Regions from separate parts of the Shewanella vesiculosa genome, predicted to be linked through region 1. Evidence: predicted binding sites of a transcription regulator. Region 1 holds the regulator's gene; the other holds the start of a gene.

The links. The regulator LexA, encoded in region 1, represses DNA repair genes until DNA is damaged. The targets are predictions, from matches to a motif close to TACTGTATNNNNATACAGTA.
Region 2: recN (DNA repair protein RecN) is a predicted target of LexA. The motif match lies at 2,822-2,841, and genes of this name have one in related genera.

What each region holds. Positions count from the first base shown of each region.
Region 1 covers NZ_JAACSD010000014.1:97,382-103,971, forward strand. The annotation lists gene coxB (cytochrome c oxidase subunit II) at 1-823, opposite strand, end outside; gene GW828_RS15470 (cell division inhibitor SulA) at 1,220-1,726, opposite strand; gene lexA (transcriptional repressor LexA) at 1,723-2,337, opposite strand; gene plsB (glycerol-3-phosphate 1-O-acyltransferase PlsB) at 2,602-5,025, shown strand; gene mtr (tryptophan permease) at 5,025-6,281, shown strand; gene GW828_RS15490 (hypothetical protein) at 6,552-6,590, shown strand, end outside.
Region 2 covers NZ_JAACSD010000012.1:155,094-161,683, reverse strand. The annotation lists gene GW828_RS14130 (hypothetical protein) at 1-1,062, opposite strand, end outside; gene recN (DNA repair protein RecN) at 1,134-2,792, opposite strand; gene GW828_RS14120 (AEC family transporter) at 2,920-3,888, opposite strand; gene GW828_RS14115 (YjaG family protein) at 4,241-4,837, opposite strand; gene barA (two-component sensor histidine kinase BarA) at 4,827-6,590, opposite strand, start outside.

The DNA.
Region 1 (6,590 bases):
CTTCAAGAGATAAGGTTTGTGACAGTGACGCTGCTGCCGCAGCAGCGGCATTACTGGCCAGTTGTTTTTGCTCTACTAACCAGTTATCAAAATCTGTCTCTGATAATGCTTGCACCACAATTGGCATAAATCCATGGTCTTTACCGCACAATTCGGCACATTGGCCACGATAAATTCCGGGCTTATCAATGCGGGTCCATGCTTCATTAATAAAGCCTGGATTGGCATCTTTTTTAACCGCAAAAGCTGGAACCCACCATGAGTGGATCACATCATCTGATGTCATTAAAAAACGCACTTTTTGGTTAATGGGCAGTACGAGTGGTTTATCGACTTCAAGAAGATAATGCTCTCCTTTAGCCTCTATGCCATCGATTTGATCTCTTGGGGTCGATAATGTGCTGTAAAATTCGATGTCTTTATCAAAATAGCTGTAATGCCATTTCCACTGCGACCCAGTAATTTTGATGGTGAGATCCGCATTGCTGGGGTCTTCCATGGCAATTAAGGTTTTAGTGGCTGGAATGGCCATGGCGATTAAGATGATGAAAGGAATGACGGTCCAAGCTATTTCCACTTTAGTACTTTCGTGAAAATTTGCCGCAACAGCGCCTTTTGATTTGCGATGGTAAATCATTGAATAAATCATGATCCCAAACACCACTAACCCAATGGCACAACAGATATAAAGTATCGTCATGTGGAGGCCATAAACCTTACCACTGATATCTGTCACGCCTTGAGTCATGTTGAGGGACATTTCTGATGCCCCAAGCGGAAGTGCTATAAACACCACCAGTAAACAATACCACCATTGCTTCACAAGACTGCTCCTCTGTTCATTGCAAATAGCAATTACAAAGAAAAGTCACACAGTAATTCTCTGCTCTATGCAAACTTTTCGGTTCCCGAAAAAAGTTTGATGACCTCAAAGTACCTTGGTGGCAGTAAACAGATTGTTTACGGTTTTATTATTAGCGGTGCACCACGCTTGTACCTACTACTGAACTTATCAATATTGAGTTGGCTCATTTGTCTGAAAGTAATCTTAATCACTGTCATTCACGTCCAATTAAAGATGAATAATATTTCATCCTTGGGAACAACATTAGCTGTAGATTAAACATTGATCAAGATCACTTTGTTGGCTAATTGACTGAAAAAAGATGAAAAAAAAGCCCTGAATTCAATACAGGGCTTGGTAAGTAAGGGTTAATGCTTAGTGAAATGAGCAAAAATTACTTGTTCCATTTATTAATGTAGGGCTAACAAGTTGATGTTTGTGAGGTAAGTGAGCATTCACATCCTCAATTACCACACCTAAAGCCCGTGCACTTTTAGCTACAATTTCTAATCGACGACTATCACGAGCGTCAAGTGAGCTTGTCCAAGTGACGACAGCACTTGATGTTCCACTGGTAAGCGCTTTTTCCATCGCCCATAAGGTTTCGACTTCGTCTTTAGTGTGCACCAGTAAAATACGGTCCATTCTCACGCCAGCATTTGCCAGCATATGTTTATAGCCAATGTGTGGTGGGCTAATTAACACAATCCATCGACCTTGTTGGCTCAATGTGGCGAGTTGACTACACAACTGGCTCAACTCAGCTTCACCTTGGGTGACTGTTTGTAATGTGCGAATGGTTTGGTTGCCATGCAATTCTGTTTCAGCTAAATCTACCCATAAGCCTGGGTGACGTGGCGCGATGCCCATTAGTTTGTTCATAACCAATCTCCATTACGGATAACGCCAACGGCAAGCCCTTCGATGGTTAGGCTTTGGCAACTTAAATCAACTTTAATCGGGGTGTAATCGTCATTTTCTGCGTGCAGATAAATCACATTACCTTTTTGTTCAAATCGTTTTACGGTGACGTCATCATCAACACGCGCCACCACAACTTGGCCATTACGTGCTTGTTGCATTTTATGAACCGCGAGTAAATCGCCTTCTAAAATACCGATGTTCTTCATGCTGTCACCACGAACGCGCAACAGAAAGTCTGCGGCAGGTTTAAACATGCTCGGATCGACTTGATAATACTGTTCAACGTGCTCTTGAGCCAAAATAGGCTCACCAGCTGCAACTTGTCCAATCAGAGGCAAACCGGTTTCAATCTGTTCTTCATGAGGTAAGCGAATACCTCGAGAGGTTCCAGGCATGATCTCGATAAAGCCTTTTTTGGCTAATGCTTTTAAATGCTCTTCGGCAGCATTAGCACTTTTAAAGCCAAGACGTTTCGCAATTTCAGCACGAGTGGGTGGCATACCTGTTTCGGCGATATTGTTTTTAATTAAGTCTAATATTTCTGCTTGGCGCGGCGTTAACGGTCTCATGATGATTCCTGTCTTTTTATACAGTGACTGTCATTATATACAGTGTTTGTGTTCGTGCAAGTATTAACCAACTATTTTTTGTGTTTTATTGGTTTTTTGTAACTTAAATTAATGTTTTTATTAGTTATTATATATTTTTTATCTTGCACTATGTCTTAAAGTGAGAGCTTACACGTAAAGATAAGTCGGCCAGATAGTGTAAGCAGGGTGGTTTCTGGTATCCTATACGACAATATTACAATGGCTTATGTTGCGAAAATAACCATGTCAAAACCAGATTCAATATTTTTACAAGCATTAAAATGGGTTCAGAAATGGATGGTACAGACCATTGTGGTGCCCCATGATCCGTTTGATGACCTCAATATAGATCCGACCAAGCCCTTGGTTTATTTGATGAAAACGGAATCTATTAGTGATATTGCCGCCTTGAGCGAAATCACTGAAGGATTTGGTATGCCAAGTCCTTATGAGCCGTTGCAGCTTGATGGTTTAAGAGTACCTCGAGTGGTGTGTTTAGAAGGGCGTAAACCTCTATTTGGTAAACGTGAAAGTGGTGAGAAGTTCCTTAATTATTTTACCCGTTTATTATCGCTTCATAGTGAGAATGCTGACCTTGATATTCAATTAGTGCCAGTTTGTCTTTATTGGGGACGTACTCCTGGTAAGGAAGAAGACAGCATGACAGCGGCTGTTTTTGAAAGAGAAAACCCAACTTGGTTACGTAAGTGGCTGATGATTTTATTTTTAGGGCGACATAATTTTGTGCAGTTTTCTAATGCGTTATCGCTGCGCCATATGGCTGATGAGCACGGTACAGATAAAAGAATTGCGCATAAATTAACCCGTGTCGCGCGAGTGCATTTCCGTCGCCAACGTAAAGTTATGACAGGGCCACAATTACCTAATCGTCAAATGCTATTTGCCTCTTTATTGAAGTCAGATTCAATTAAAAAGGCTATTGAAGAAGAAGCAGTCAACAAAAAAGTATCTCCTGAAAAAGCTCGTGAAACTGCGATTGAATACCTTGATGAAATTGCCGCAGACTATTCAGATAGTTTAGTGCGCATTGCCGAGCGTTTTCTCACTTGGTTATGGAATAAATTATATAGCGGTATCAATATCAAAGGTGCTGAACAGGTAAGACAGCTTCACCATGATGGCCATGAAATTGTCTACGTACCTTGTCATCGCAGCCATATGGATTACTTGTTGCTGTCATACATTTTGTATTATCAGGGTATGGTTCCGCCGCATATTGCGGCCGGTATTAACCTGAACTTTTGGCCAGCAGGGCCAATGTTCCGCCGTGGTGGAGCATTCTTCATCCGCCGCAGCTTTAATGGTAATAAACTGTATACCGCAGTATTTCGTGAGTATTTAGATCAGTTATTTGCTAAAGGTTATTCGGTTGAGTATTTCACCGAAGGTGGGCGTTCGCGTACAGGGCGTTTACTTGCGCCTAAAACCGGCATGTTGGCAATGACCATAAACAGTGTGCTTCGCGGCATAGAGCGCCCAGTGACGTTAGTACCAGTGTATTTAGGTTATGATCATGTGATGGAAGTGGCCACTTACCACAAAGAATTAAGCGGCAAGAAAAAGAAAAAAGAATCTGTTTGGCAGTTATTTGGTGCGCTGCGTAAACTCGGCAACTTTGGCCAAGGTTATGTTAATTTTGGTGAGCCGATTAACTTACAGCACTTCTTAAATCAACAAGCGCCAGAATGGCGTAGCGAACTGGCGAAAGAGCCTGATCAAAAACCATCGTGGTTTACTCCATCGGTTAATTTACTCGCTAACCGCGTGATGACCAATATTAACGGTGCTGCCGCCGCGAGCTCGGTAACATTAACCAGTTTAGTGTTATTAGCCTCAGAGCAAAATGCATTAGAAAGAAGTCAGTTAGAACGCCAACTTGATCTGTATTTAGCCTTATTGAAAACCGTACCTTATACCGATTACGCATCGGTCGCCGAGGGTGATGGTAAGTCGATTGTTGATCATTGTTTGTCGTTAAATAAGTTTGTTAGTACCAAAGATTCTATTGGTGAGATTATTTCTGTTGATGAAAAAATTGCCATCACCATGAGTTATTATCGTAATAATATTATTCATTTAATGGCGATACCTTCATTAATTGCCAGTTGTTTATTGCGCTATGATGACTGCGATCGCGCGCGCATTCATGCTATCGTGATGGATTTTTATCCATTGTTGAAAGCAGAGTTATTTATGGGCATTGATGATGTGCATAAATATGTTGATGGCGTTTTAGACTTTATGCTTGAGCAAGGTTTGTTGAGCGACAATGATAACTTTGTCATCACGCCTCGTCATATTACCCAAGTATTACTTCTGGCTGAAACGATCAGTGAGACCTTGCAGCGTTATGCCATTATCTTTAATTTACTGGCGATAAAGCCTGAGCTTGAACGTTCTGCTCTTGAAACCGACAGTCACTTGTTGGCCCAACGACTAGGCGCACTTCACGGGATTACCGCTCCAGAGTTTTATGACAAAAAACTGTATAACACCTTGAGTGTTAAGTTAAAAGAACTAGGTTACTTATGCAGTGTTGAACATCGTGACGAAGTGATCAGAATTCGAGATCATGCCAACAAGTTGCTGAGTTCGTCAGTAAAACAAACCATAGTAGACAGTGTGGATGCGGAGCACGGACAATAATGGCAAACCATATGAATGCGGCCAAGCATCGCACTAGTGGTAAGTCAGTATTGGGTGGGGCGATGATCATTGCTGGCACTACAGTGGGTGCGGGAATGTTTTCCTTGCCAGTTGTTGGTGCAGGGATGTGGTTTGGCTACTCAATAGCAATGTTGCTCGGCGTCTGGTTTTGCATGCTAATGTCGGGTTTGCTGTTATTAGAAGCTAACTTGCATTTTGAACCCGGTGACAGTTTCGATACCTTAACTCGAGTAACCCTTGGGCAGTTTTGGCGAGTCATTAACGGTGTATCTATAGCCTTTGTGTTGTACATTTTAACTTATGCTTATATCAGTGGTGGCGGATCGATTGTTAATCACAGTTTATCGGCATTGGGGGTCAGTCTACCTCAGAGTGTGGCAGGGTTAGTGTTTGCCGTGGTGCTGGCGCTAGTGGTATTTGTCAGTACTAAAGCGGTTGATCGCATTACCACCATCATGCTTGGTGGCATGGTCATTACCTTCTTCTTAGCCATTGGTAATTTATTGATCGATATCGATACCGTGAAACTGGTATCACCCGATGGTGAGTCGCGTTACTTACCTTATCTGCTCGCTGCGATTCCTTTTGGCTTAGCCAGTTTTGGTTATCACGGTAACGTACCCAGTTTAGTTAAATATTACGGTAAAGATGCTAAAACCATTGTTAAGGCAATCATTAGCGGAACCACAATCGCATTAGTGATTTATGTGTGTTGGTTAGTGGCAACTATGGGTAATATTCAGCGCAGCCAGTTTGCCGATGTTATTGCCCAAGGCGGTAATATTGGGGTGTTAGTTGCAGCGTTGTCGGGTGTTATTGCCAGCCAATGGCTTGATAGCATGTTGACACTGTTTGCCAATCTTGCCGTGGCATCATCATTTTTAGGTGTCACATTAGGTCTGTTTGACTACCTTGCTGATCTATTTGGTTTTGATGATTCGCGCACCGGACGGATTAAAACTGCAGCGGTTACGTTTATCCCGCCAACAATATTGGGCTTGCTGTTTCCGAATGGGTTTATCCTCGCCATTGGTTTTGCTGCACTTGCAGCCACCATATGGGCTGTGATTGTTCCAGCTTTGTTGGCTTATAAAGTGAGGCAGCAGTATCCCAATTATGTCGGCTTTAAGGTGCCAGGCGGAACGCCACTGATTGTGCTTGTGGTGTTGTTTGGGATAGTGACCGCAACATGTCACTTACTGGCAATGGCAGATATCTTACCGGTATTTAAATAACCGCAACTTGTTATAATCGAATTATAATTATTCAGAAAGCCTTCGTTTGAAGGCTTTTTTGTTTGTGACTATTCTGACTGATGTTTAACAACCAATGGTATGTTGGTCAATAAGCTATTTGCTGGCATGATAGCAATAACCATATCCTCAATTGGATGGTTTATGTTGCCGTTGATGACGCTGATACTTCAATTGCAAAGCGCTATTTTGGGCATCATCGTGGTATCTGTAATGGATACTCATTAAGTGTATTTAGGCAAGGATGAGCAAATGACACAGAATAACACCCAAGCTGAGTTGGCTAGAATT
Region 2 (6,590 bases), on a different contig from region 1:
TGTTTCATAAACTGTGCAGTTAAATAATTTACCAATCGGGTTGTAGCGTGACATCCATAATTGCTTTATATAATTGTCAAGAGAGCAGTAATCAGGCTTTATGACCGTGTGAGCAGAGCTCGTTGAAACCGGTTCCTTTACTAAGCTTACAATATACTCAGCCATAAGGTTGTCACTGTCTGTGGGCTTATACAAAGCATCTGCTAGCCATTTTTCATAAAAGGCGACTTCATCAGACTGCACTTCAATTAGCATTTGTTCTCTGACATTATGAGCAAACTGCCATTCACCAGAAAATACTCTCTCAAAATCGTTGTTAGTTAATTCGAATGGTGTTTGCCAAGTGGTGACTTTATTTACAAACGCGCTATCGAGTGTCTTAGCTACAGTGCTGGCAAAGTTAAGTTGAGATTTGATGACGCTAACGGCAATCATATGGTTGACTATAGAGCGAGATGAGTGATAAACCATATTCCAGAATTGAGCATCTGTAGTTAAAAATGTTAACAAGGCCTCATTGGCATTAAGTTTAGTGGCCCCGTCAAAGTTGATTAAAACGCTAAGTTCACTGATTGCTCGTAAGTTAAGTAGTGGTAACCATTTAAATAGACTCTCAGGTGTTAAATACTGAATATCTTCTTGCCAATAAGGCATTTCAATCAGCTTGTTATAATGGGTGATATTGGCTTTATGTGCCTTAATTGTTTGTAAAATACTATCGTTATTTTTTTCAATAAATTCATTACAGCTTACTACATCTGTTTGATAACACGATTTTTTGTAATCGCTTAATAGTTGATTTTCTTCATCATTGAAACTTAATGTCGTGGCCATTTCTTTAGCCGTTACATCCTCAATAGTGCCGCTAAAAGCTTGCAAATATACAAAACCATTTTGAGCAGGGTCAATCGATTGTTGTTTTAACCAAGTTTCAACTAAAAGCGTGTTAGGTGACTTTGTTCTGTCTGTAGCGTTAATGGCCACTAAACAGACAACAATAAATACTAATAAGCTGCAAATTAGTCCGACAACAACACCCAAGCCCTTTATTACTTTGATCATTATGATTTATCCGTAAATCCATGTTAACTTTACGTTAACATATTGATTTGCTTTTTATAAGTGCGTAACGATTATTGCAATAGTTCACGGGCGTTAGCTAAGGTGTTTTCGGTTATGACATCGCCACCCAATAAACGTGCAAGTTCATTCACCCGTTGCTCTTTATCCAAGGCCTGCATGGTCGTTTCTGTGTTGCCACCTTTATTAAATTTATTCACAAACATGTGCTGATGACCATTACCCGCAACTTGCGGCAAATGGGTGACGCATAACACTTGGGTCGACTCGCCAAGACTGCGTAACATGCGTCCGACGACAGAGGCTGTTGGACCTGAAATACCCACATCAACTTCATCAAATATTAATGTTGGAGTGGCAACTTTTTTCGCCGTGATCACTTGAATCCCCAATCCAATGCGCGATAGCTCACCGCCAGAGGCGACTTTTGAGATCGGTTGCAATGGTTGTCCTGGGTTAGTGGTCACCATAAACTCAATGTTATCGCAGCCATTAACTGAAATGTTGTGCGGATTATGATTAATCTGAATGGTAAACTTACCCTTAGGCATGTTGAGTTCATGAATAGATTGAGTGACTAACTTATCTAATTCCTTGGCATAACGGCTGCGGCTTTGGCTGAGTTTTTGTGCATTGGTTAGATAAGCATTTCTGGTGTCTGCAAGTTGTTGTCTTATTTCATCTAATTTAGTTTCATCGTCAGCAAGTTCGGCTAATTCACTCATAAGCGCTTGATGATGTAGCGCTAGCTTGTCAGCACTCACATGATGCTTGCGCGCCAATTGCATTGCCATTGATAGGCGTTTTTCTAAATAGGCGAAATGTTCAGGATCAAGCTCTAAACTACTTAAATAACTCTCAATTTCGCTAGCGCTTTCTTGTACTTGAATTAATGCATCATTGATCATAGTGCTAATCGGGCTAAGTGATTCATCGTAGCCTTGAAGCGTATCAGCAATAGTGGCCACTTTATTGAGTAGTGATTCGATATTAGCATCATCATTTTCGGTCAATAAATGCAAGCCCGCTTGGCAACGTTCAATTAGATCTGTGCCATTGGCTAAGCGTTTGTGTTCTTGTTCTATTTCATCAAACTCATCTAAGCCTAAGTTGAATTCATTAAGCTCTTCAACTTGATATTGGAGTAACTGTTGACGAGAAATACGCTCATGCTGAGCTTGCTCGAGATCCTTCAGCTCGTTTTCAACTTGCTTGCAGCGTTGGTAGCTGGCACTGACACTATCGAGTAGTAGTTTGTGATTAGCATAGTTGTCGAGTAGGTTTAATTGATGTTCGCTTTTGAGCATAGCGTGATGAGCATGCTGGCCGTGAATACCAATCAATAACTGGCCGATGGCTTTTAATTGCGTCACAGGAACTGGATTACCATTAATGTAGGCTCTTGAGCGGCCATCACTGCTAATGGTTCGACGCAATATGCATTCATCTTCAGCATCAAGATCGCTATCTTCAAGCCAACGTTTAGCTAAAGGCACATCGACAAGGGTAAACCTTGCACTCACTTCGGTTTTGCTGGCGCCAGGTCTGACAGTATTGGCATCACTACGATTACCAAGACATAACCCAAGTGCATCGATTGCAATCGATTTACCTGCACCAGTTTCGCCGGTGATGCTTGTCATACCGGCTTTAAAATCGAGTTCTAAAAAACGCACGATAGCAAAATTATTGATGCTGAGTTGGCAAAGCATAATGAATTCCTGTCAATAAACGACCAAACCACTGTATTGATAAACAGTATATACTGATTTTATATACAGTAAAGTGGTTGAGGTAAAATTATTATTGACTATTTTATCGTCGAGAGTCGGTTGAACATTAAGCAATGGATTTTAAAAGTGTTTCTATTATAGGCAAACTGATAAAGGTGATTAATGTGCCATATAAAATCCCTTGAGCACTTCCATTGGCATTAATTTGGTATCGTTCAGCCAACAGATATACGCTTGCTGCCGTTGGTAAGGCTGCTAAAAGTACTCCCATAATCAGTAGTTGATGCTCTACGCCAAAGAATTTGAGTAATCCAAAGGCAATCAAGGGCTGAACAAATAACTTGAGTAAGTTAATGAAACTGAGTTCTATTATAAGTCCGAGACTGAACATTTTTGCGAACGATTGATGTCGTAACGCTTTAGCAAGTACCATTCCGATGGCAAATAGTGCACAAGGGCTTGAGGTATTGCCTATTTGATGCAGTACTAATGCCAGACTCTCTGGTAAGGTAATATGCAATGCCGATAGGCTGATACCAATGACGCTGCCCAGTACAATCGGATTTTTGCATAGTGCATTCGCCATGATGACGATGGCATGATCAGTTGATTTTTTGTCACGGCTGGCCAGTTCAATAGAGACCAAGGCAAAGGCAAACATAAACACCGACAGTAAGCTGGCAATGGCAGCGGCAACTAAGGCGATCTTGTTACCTGGGAATAACAAGCTCAGTAATGGAATACCAATAAATGCAGTATTGCCAAAGGTGGCATTTAAGGCGCGCATTGCCGCAACGGCTTGCTGCTTAGGTTTGCGCCACAATGACACAGCAATCACCAATGCATAGGTAATGATCATCGCCAAACTAAAGCCACCAATAAAGCCCCATTGAATAATGTCTTCAATGCGTGTTTCAGCTAATACAATCAGTAAAATTGCCGGAAAGGCAATGTAGTAGACAAATTGATTGAGGATCAGATCGGTGTCGGCTGGCAAAAATCTCAATTTTTGTACAATACTGCCAAGCAGCATAATGATAAATACAGCGATTAGCGGGGTAAGAATACTGGACATCCCACGCAATTCCTTAACAAAATGACAATATGGTCACTTTACTGCGTTTTGCTAGGAGGATGCAATTAGGCTAAAGTTAAACGAGTGTTTATTTTTTACTTTTGGCTCAAACTGACCTGTAATACTTTTGCTGATGACAATATTTCAAGTTCAGTAAAAATGCACTTACTGCATTCAACCCAAAGAAAGAGCCTATTTGCACCAGATAACTAACGATTAAGGTACAATTATCGGTTTTTTATCAGGCTGGATAAAAATGAAACTGTGATAAAAAATTTCATGGCGTGACACTCAATAAAAAGCCTGAATAACATCAGGCTTGGTTGTTTATTGGCAGTATCGGAGTCAGCCCCTATAGACTAATGCCAATATTAGACACACCGGCTTCGATAATCTCTTTACGTAAACCTTTAACCAGTTCGCTGGTGATTTCTGGGTTAGCTTCGATAATGTCGAGTAACATGCCTTGTAGTTCTTTTTCTTCTTCCATTACTGGGTGCGAAAATACAAATTCATCAAGTTCTTCATCCATTAATGATTCATCACTAATTGCTTCAATGTAATTTGCTACAGTGCTTGATGATAACTTACTAATATTAGTAATATCTTCTTCAATTTTCCCGTCTATAGCACCCATTAGCGTTGCAATGGCTACTGCTGCATCCATGGCAGGGTAAGCACCATAGGCTTCAAATTCACTAGGATCTGGGGTATTTTCATCAAGGCGTTGCAAATGCACGTCAATATTGAACTTAAGTTTTTTGTCATACTGGCTTTGCCACAGTAACTCTAAGGCTGTACTGAGCACCTGCGGTTGGCCAAATTCACACACTTCAGAAAATAATTGGTAGTTAGGCAACATTCGTTGGCACAATGCTAAAGCAAAAAGCTGCTTCTGAGGTAACGATAACGCTTTTAGGCGTTTGAAAAAACCGGATTTACTGGTCATGGGGTATATCCACTGATAGCTGGTTTATGACTTGATTTGCTGCTGATTCTACCTTAGTTAACTCATCAAGTAACTCTAGTATTTCAGGTTCTAAGTCATCAATGGCAATTTTATGCTTTAATGCTGACTCAATATCCCGGCACAGTTTTTGTGTAGTAGGTACACCGCAATAACATGTTGCGCCATGCAGTTTATGCACCGCTTGCACAAGTACCTCGGCATTTTTTGCAATTAATGCCTCATTAATCGTTGCGGTGGTTTCAGGTAATGAGTTAACTAGCATCTTTAACATGTCTAATGCTAAATCTGTTTTTTGATTGGCCTGGGTTAAACATAAATCCCAATTGAGCACATGAGTATCAAAATGGGTGAATTTCGGTTTAATTATCCATCGACTGATAACGCTTTTTAGTGACAGTTCATCAATAGGTTTTGGAAGGAAACCATCCATACCACTGGCTAATATGTTCTCACGTTCTTCTGCAATAGCATGTGCAGTAACGGCAATAATCGGCGTATTTCGATTGAGAGATCCTGAACGAATTTGTTTGGTTGCGGTAATGCCATCTGTGCCTGGCATTTGAATATCCATAAAGATTAAGTCAAACACTTGTGTGTTTGCTTGTTTTATCGCATCCGCGCCGTTATTGACTGTGACCACATTATCGACCAACTCTTTGAGTAAGGTATCAATTAGCTTTAGGTTAGCCATATTGTCGTCAACGGCTAATACGGATGCATTTTGGCGTTTGCTAATCTCATGGTTTATTTGTTCAGGTAAAGCCACTAAGGTTGACGGCATTGGAGGATAGATTAAATGATGTGCTAGGGTAAAATCGCTAACCGGAGTGTTGAGCAATACATCTGCATTGACTTTTAGTACATTGATTATCATGTCTTGGTCTAGACAGTCATGCAATAAAATAAGGCAATCAGTATGCTGTCTGGCTTGTTGTAACAAATGAATAAAGGCTGCGTTGTCTGCAAACCCATGACAGCTAATGATGATGTAATCAAACTTGCTGTTTTTACTTTGTAAAACCGATGTTAGGTTTTCGGGATTGGCAACACTAGTGATAATTAATTGCCATGACACTAAGCGGCGGTTAAGTGTGTCGCGAGTTAATTCTCGTGGTTCATACAATAATACTGATTTATGTTGCAATACATCCACTGGCAGCACTTCACCAATTTCAAATTGACTGATCCCCAGTGGTAAAATAAACCAAAAGTTTGAGCCTTTATCGGGCGCAGAGGTAAAGCCTATTTGGCCGCCCATTTGGTTAATTAAGCGTTTGGTAATGACTAAACCTAATCCAGTGCCACCAAAGCGGCGAGAAATCGATGAGTCTGCCTGGCCAAATGCCTGAAATAGATACTCTTGCTGACTTTCATCAATGCCAATACCGGTATCAATAACTTCGCAGCGTAAGGTAATATTATCGTCGTCCTGACCCACTAAGTGGATTTTGAGTATCACACTGCCTTTGTCGGTAAATTTGATGGCGTTACCGACTAAGTTGGTAATAATTTGACTCACTCTCATGGCATCACCACTGACGCTTTCAGGAACATTGGCATCGATATCAATGACTAATTCTAGGCCTTTTTCTTGAGCACTTCCGGCAATAATGGTCAAGGTTTCGGTAAGGGTTTCACGCAATGCAAATGGCATTTTCTCTAATACCATTTTGCCGGCTTCTAGTTTTGAGAAGTCGAGAATGTCATTGATAATCCCTAATAAATTACTGGC